DNA from 2 places in the Aerococcus sp. HMSC10H05 genome. Region 2 is predicted to be linked to the other one. Evidence: riboswitches for the same ligand, from Rfam matches in the RefSeq annotation. Region 2 holds a riboswitch; the other holds the start of a gene.
What was found. A riboswitch is a leader RNA that binds a small molecule or an ion and turns the genes downstream of it on or off. The one in region 2 is predicted to bind lysine.
Positions count from the first base shown of each region.

Region 1 (3,593 bases), on a different contig from region 2:
AAGGAAAATGGTCGACACAATGCTGAAAACCATTTTCTTTTGAATAGCGTCTTCGGGCCGTTTTAATTCCAATTGCAATTGAATCAAAGTTTGTAGTAGATGTTGCCAAGTGACAAATGAAAAGCTGAAAACATGTGGTTCATCAAATATTTGCTTTACTTCGGGCGTCTCTACAAAGTCATTCGCAATGGCATCTATGTAAGGCTCACTTAGAGATAAAAGGTAAGCGTACACTTTTTCCTCAGAGGGTTTAGTGGTCTCTTCTTGGTGCCCCCCATTTTTATCCGGTAAGATCAACCGTCGCATAATGGGTTCCGGAAGCACAATAATTTGGCGTACAGAGACGTCAATTTTCTTGTCTGCTAACTCAATAGTGAAGGGTTTTAAGGAAATTAAAAGTTCATTTCTATGGAAAGAAGAGCGATTATAAATGTCAACCATTTCTTGATCAACTTTTTTTAGTTTGATTCTAAATGGCAATGTTCCAGTTGGCATAAATCAAAACTCCTATTATATATTCAATCTAGCTATTACTGATAAGCTGAGAAAATAAGAAAGGGTGTGCATTAATACAATACACACCCATTTAATATACCACAGTTTAGCTTTTAAATGGAAAGCCTAAATCAAATTTAACCGTGTCATTTCAGCTTCAAGGCAAGCTACGGTTTCTTCTTGCGCGGGAACTAATGGTAAACGAACTGAACCAGTATCAAAACCAAGCATAGATAACGCTTTTTTGATAGGAATTGGATTTGGTTCGCTGAATAAAATATCAATTAATGGTTTAAATGTCGTCTGCAATTCAGCAGCTTTTTGATAATCACCATTAAGAGCATAGTGGGTCATTTCGTGGACTTGTTTAGGCGCGATGTTGGCCAATACAGAGATCACACCTTGTCCACCTAAACTCATCAAAGGAATTACAGTGTCATCATTTCCAGAATAGACATCAAAATCAGGCCCTACAAGAAAGCGTGTATCCACAGCATTTGCTAAATCACCAGTGGCATCTTTAAGGGCTACAATATTATCAATATTCTTTAATTCAGCCAATGTTTTAGGCGCAATTGACATGCCAGTACGACCAGGTACATCGTATAAAATAATCGGTGTAGTCTTAATGGCATCTGCAATAGCACCATAGTGGGCTAATAAACCAGCTTGACTCGTCTTTAAATAATAGGGTGTTACTGATAAAATGGCATCGGCACCAGCAGCTACACAGTCTTTGGTTAATTGAATGCCGTGAGCAGTATCATTAGACCCAGCACCAGCGATTACAGGTACACGACCATTTACTTGTTCAACACAAAACTTCACTAGTTCAACTTGTTCTGCATCGGTTTGGGTAGAAGCCTCACCAGTTGTTCCAGCAACAACAATTGCGTCGGTACCATTTTCAATTTGAAATTCGATTAAATCGGTAAATACGTCATAATTGATATTTTGTTCTAATGAATTATCGTAAGGGGTAACAATTGCTACCGCAGAACCTTTAAAAATTGACATGAGCATCCTCCTATATTTGTGCATACTATGTAAAAGACTGAATGAATAAACGATTGTATAGTTAAAGCATAAAAAAGGCAGACAAGAGCCACTCTCTTTGTCTACCTAGGAAATCGTGTCAAAAAATACCGATAAAGTCCTACAACCCTAACAGTTTTAATCCCTAGTATTAGACAAGCGCTCCGCACCTTAATGGGCATTAAGGTTTGACAGGAATAACCCTATTCAGTATTATCCCCAACACAGAAAACTGCATTTCGGCACAACCACCTTTCACACTTCGTTACTGATTGGCTGCGCAACCTCTATATCTATACTTTCTATTCGTATAATCATTAGTTTAAAACTAACATGATAATGAGTTAAAGGCAAGTGATAAATGAAAAAACTATTAGATTTAAAAAAATTATTTCATTTTCTTCTTTTTTGTTAAAGTATATTCTCTTGGTAAACGCGGACTTAAATTCGTTAATACCTCGTGAGCAATGGTACCGGCGTGATGCGCAACATCAATCACATCAATCGTTTGACCACCATTTGTACCAATTAAAGTAACTTTTGTGCCAACAGGCATTTCATGTGGTAAACGGATGATCATTTGATCCATGCAAATTCGCCCGACGCTTGGACACAACTCACCATCAACGATTGCGTTCAAACCTAAATAACTTCTTTGCCAGCCATCTGCATAGCCAATTGGTAGCGTAGCGACCCATTCATCTTCACTGGCTGTATATTCGGCACCGTAGGAAATGGTATCACCAGCATGCATTTTTTTAACATAGATGATTTCTGTTTCTAAAGTTAATGCTTGTTGGAAGTCAACTGGCGATGCTACATCTTCCATACTAGGCTTCGATCCATATAAGCCAATGCCAAGTCGAACAGCATCCAGCGCTTTCTCCGGATGCCATACGCTCAAGGCAGAATTTGACTGATGGAAGAGCGGGGTATAGCCTAAAGCTGAGTAATCTAATTGACTAAGGATATCATCGAAAAAGTCTGATTGTGCTGAAACTTTATCCTTACTATGGTCAGTAAAGGAATCCGCCGTCGCATAGTGGGTAAAAATCGAAGCTAATTTAAATTTTTTAGGATGTTTGGCAATATAATTAATGATTTTTTGTGCTTCTTTAACGGTACGAACACCAATTCTGCCCATACCAGAGTCTATTTTTAAATGAACATTTAATTTATGAAGACGTGAGAAATCCTCGTCATGTTTCTTCGCGTATTTAAGATAGTCTAAACTAGATACGGTTACGCCAATTTCTAAGTTGGCTAATAACCAAGCGTCATCCGGGTCAGTTAGACCGAGAACCATGATAGGTGCAATCATACCAGCATCTCGTAACGCGATAGCTTCATCTGCTAAAGCAACAGCAAATCCGTCTACACCACGAGCTTGCAAAGCGTCTGCAATTTCTACAGCGCCTAAACCATAGGCGTTCGCTTTGATAACTGCCATGACAGCTTTATTACCGACATGTTTTTTTACGGCGAAATAATTATGGATAATCGCATCTAGGGACACGATAGCCTTGCTAGGGCGATGATAACCAATGGTCATAGTTAAAACCTCTCTTTAATCATATAGATAAATAGCTATTGAATGGCATATACTACACACATGTCACTCAATAGCTATTATAACACTTATTATCTATTACGCCCATGAAGCATGTTGTTTAAGTATTATCAGTAATTGAAATTTGTAGAAATTCTGGTACATGACGGTTGTAAGCTTTGACCCAGGGTATAACACGATGTCTTGGGAATAAGTACTCAATACTTACAGAGATAATTGCGCCTAGGAATGTATCCAAAATGCGTAATAGGGCATAAATGTATTGATTTTCGGCAGGAATATTAAAGACAATTACCAAAAAAGTGGCACTCCCTCCAATCACACCTTGAGGATTTTTCAATAGCAAATTTGTTTTAATCGTGATCATAATGCCTAAACCGGCTAAAAGTGCTGTAATTAAAAAATGTTTTGGTAACAAATGACTTAAAAAAATAAAAATAATAGAGGCGAAAGCACCACACACGATGGATAGTGTTCTGTGCAGTCCAAAAGA
Region 1 is NZ_KV786964.1:4,322-7,914, forward strand. Features, by position in the region: gene HMPREF3116_RS02580 (AraC family transcriptional regulator) at 1-495, opposite strand, end outside; gene dapA (4-hydroxy-tetrahydrodipicolinate synthase) at 622-1,512, opposite strand; lysine riboswitch at 1,680-1,828, opposite strand; gene alr (alanine racemase) at 1,919-3,082, opposite strand; gene HMPREF3116_RS02595 (FUSC family protein) at 3,201-3,593, opposite strand, start outside.
Region 1: linked by a shared signal. The riboswitch ahead of dapA (4-hydroxy-tetrahydrodipicolinate synthase) and the one ahead of HMPREF3116_RS02855 (YfcC family protein) in region 2 are both predicted to bind lysine.

Region 2 (3,593 bases):
TCGTAGGGCCAGCCTGACCTGAATCAAATGTTGCTCTAAAGGCTGTTTCAAACCCTGCGTACGGTGCTTCCACTGTAAAACCATGCTTTTCCAGCAATTCAATATGTGCTTTCGAAGATTTAAACTCTTGATGTCCTAATTCTGGGTTTGCAAAAATATAATCGCTTAACCCTCTTAAGTCATCCTCCAAGTTTGTAACTGCTTGGTGTAATCTTTCTTTTATAGTCATATATATTTCAATCCTTTCTAGAATGGACCATAACCCACAAAGTGAGCACCAATTAAGAATACCAAACCAATTAGAATGTAAATTACTAATAACGGCATAAACCATTTGAACCACTTGTTATATGGTATTTTAGCTAATGATAATTCGGCCATTAGGACACCTGAAGTTGGAATAATGGCATCCATAAAACCAGACCCTAATTGAAAGGCAAGTACAGCTGTCTGTCTTGTAACATTTAAAGAGTCAGCAATCGGTAACATTATTGGCATAGTCGCAGCAGCTTGACCTGAGCCTGATGGGATAAAGAAGTTAATTAGAATTTGGATAACGTACATTCCTACAGAACCCAAGACAGCTGGGAAAATATTGACTACTTGTACGAGATAGAAAATAATCGTGTCTAAAATCATCCCATTTTCCATCACGACTAAAATGCCACGAGCAAATACAATGGCTAAGACAGAGAATGTCATCTCGCTAGCTCCTGCAACGAACGTATCAGCTATTTTTCCAGTTGGTAATCCACCAATTAATGCGGATACCACTGCCATTGTAAAGAACATCGCCCCTAATTCATCAATAAACCAGCCAATTTGAAATACACCATAAATCATTATAGAAAAACCTAAAAGTAAAGCGAGTGTGATCCATTTGTGACGAGATGAAAATGCTGGTATTTCCTGTTCATTTAGATCTATATAGTCAGCTTGTGCTTTATCAGCAGCTTCTAAATCGGCAACATCACTTTTACTTGGATCAGCTTTAACTTTCTTTGCGTATCGCATAATAAAAATCGTTGTCACTGCCCAAAGAACAACAAATAAAACAATACGTAAACCAACACCGGAAAATAGAGGTAACTCAGCTAAAGCTTGGGCAACCCCTACAGAGAAAGGATTCATAAATCCAGCATTAAATCCGACAGCAGCACCAAGTATTAAAACAGCAATTCCTGTCATAGCATCATAGCCAAGCGCACGGGCTAAAGCAATACCGATTGGAATAAAAAGAATAATTTCTTCAGATAAACCTAGAGTTGCCCCTCCTAAACCAGTAACGAAGACTAAAATGGGAATAAAAATTTCTTCGCGGCCCTTTAAAGCACGAACTAAACGTCCCATTAAAGCTTCAAGGATCCCTGTTTCATTAATTAATTTAAAAGAACCACCAGTAATGAATAGGAAGAATACAATCGAACCAACCTCAATAAATGCTTGTGGTAGTGCTAAAACCAATTGGAAGGGATTTTGTGGACTTGATTCAATAAAATGAAATGAATCTGGTACCAATACCGTACGGTCATCAACAAGTGTTCGTTCAAACTCACCTGCAGGAATTATCCACGTTAATACCATCATGACGACCATGATCGCAAATAAAAGTACTAGTGCATTTGGCATTCGTAACTTTTTAGGAAATAATTTTGATTTCATAACAAAGCTCCTTTTTAAAATTAGAATAAAAAAATACCAAGGCAAGCAAAAGCTCGTCTTGGTATTGGTTGAATACAGAAATCACTTTTGCCCACAAAATAGAAAGCGCTCCTGGAAGGAATTGGGCATTCCTTTTTGGCAGTGATGCATTTTTTTAATACACCCCCAACAGTAAGTCATACTGTTTCGGCTAATAACCCTTTCTCCAAACGGATACTGATGTGATTAGCGGCCTCTCTCTATTTCGCATTTTTTCATGTAATTCTAATCTTAGGAAATAATAGGAACAATGTCAAGAAATTTTACAATCAATGTTACGGGCTACTGTGCCTTCATAATAAGAGTTCATATATTAAATTAACGCTATAAGGCATATATAATATTAAATTGCGCAGTTTTATGGGTTGCCATTACTGAATACTTTCCTTATTTACTTTTTTGCTTATAACTATATCCATAAACTCAATGTAAGACAATTTCTTTCAACCAATTTTCAGCTAATGGTAGCCATTGTGCTGCAGTCTTATTTATTTGATTTGGATATAAAGCTGATGATTCGTTAGCTACAGACAAACCATGTGGCCCTTTTTGAAAGATATGCATTTCAAATGGTATTTCATTTTCTTCTAAAGCTAAAGCAAAGGAAATTGAGTCGCGCACATTCACTACTTGGTCTTCTCTTGTTGCCCAAATAAAAGTTGGTGGGGTATCTGCATTAACCGTAGCTGGTATGGAGTATTGAGAAACTTCTTCTAGGGTTGGTTGTGGTTTCCCAAAACACGCGAGAGAAATAGCAGTCGCATAGGCTTGCACATTTGGATCTGGATTTTCTACATTTTTACCAAAATAGTAAGCAATATCTGTGAGTGCATACGATGAAATATTAAATGCAGGTTTCAACTGGTCCCCTGTTAAACTTGTTGCTTCTTGAATTACCGGTTTATTCCATACATTACTATACATCCCAGTATTATGTCCGCCCGCTGAAAAGCCGATTAAACCAATTTGATCGGTATTCACTTGCCACTCAGTTGCATGTTGATGAATTAACTCAAATACTTTGGCAGTTTCTTTTAGGGCATGCGGGAATAGAACTTCTTCTTTAACTGGAAAATGTTCTTCAGCTAAAATTTGATCAGTCGTCTTACCTTGACCGTAAACAGAATAGCGTAAGACAAAGGCATTAAATCCCATAGCGTTAAAAGCCATAGCTCCAGGTTCTGCCTCTCGGTCAGAACAATACATATAAGAACCACCCGGACAAATAATAATAGCTGGTCTCTTTCTGTTATCATTATTTGTTGTGAATGGGTCTAATAAATAAGTTGTTAAAGTGACATCATCTCTGTCTTCATATAATTTAATTACTTCGCTCCGCATATTGGACCTCCTAGTTTATGTTATGACTATTATAACATCGAACTTTTACCTTAAAAAAAGAAAAAGCCCGCCAAGTTGGCAAGCTTCTATAAAATGTCAATGATTAACGTTCAATCACTAATTCTGAACTAGCAATAGTTTCTTTATCAGCAGCTGGTGCTTCAATTGAACCAAATGGCATTTGGGCAATCAATTCCCAAGATTCAGAAAGATCTAATAATTCACGGATGCTACGATCGAATCCTTGTTCGTAGCCAATGTTGAAGTGTTGTAAGTTTGCACCTAAACCTAATTCAGTTAATGTTAACCAAGTGGTTAATTGTGCATTAGCAGATGCATGGTTTTTATAAATTAAACGACGTTCTTCATTAGCTGGGATACCTGATTCGACTGCGTCACGATCTTCAAAGAATAAAATTGTACCAACAGCATCACGTGCACCATCCATGATTGGTGTCATATAATTTAATGTTGCTTCATCTAATACATCTTTTTGAACATTTTTAACTAATTCCCAAAGTTTAACATTGTTTTCACCAGAAACCACTACA
Region 2 is NZ_KV786966.1:1,429-5,021, reverse strand. Features, by position in the region: gene HMPREF3116_RS02860 (M20 family metallopeptidase) at 1-229, opposite strand, end outside; gene HMPREF3116_RS02855 (YfcC family protein) at 247-1,662, opposite strand; lysine riboswitch at 1,758-1,908, opposite strand; gene HMPREF3116_RS02850 (alpha/beta hydrolase) at 2,125-3,042, opposite strand; gene HMPREF3116_RS02845 (nitroreductase family protein) at 3,146-3,593, opposite strand, start outside.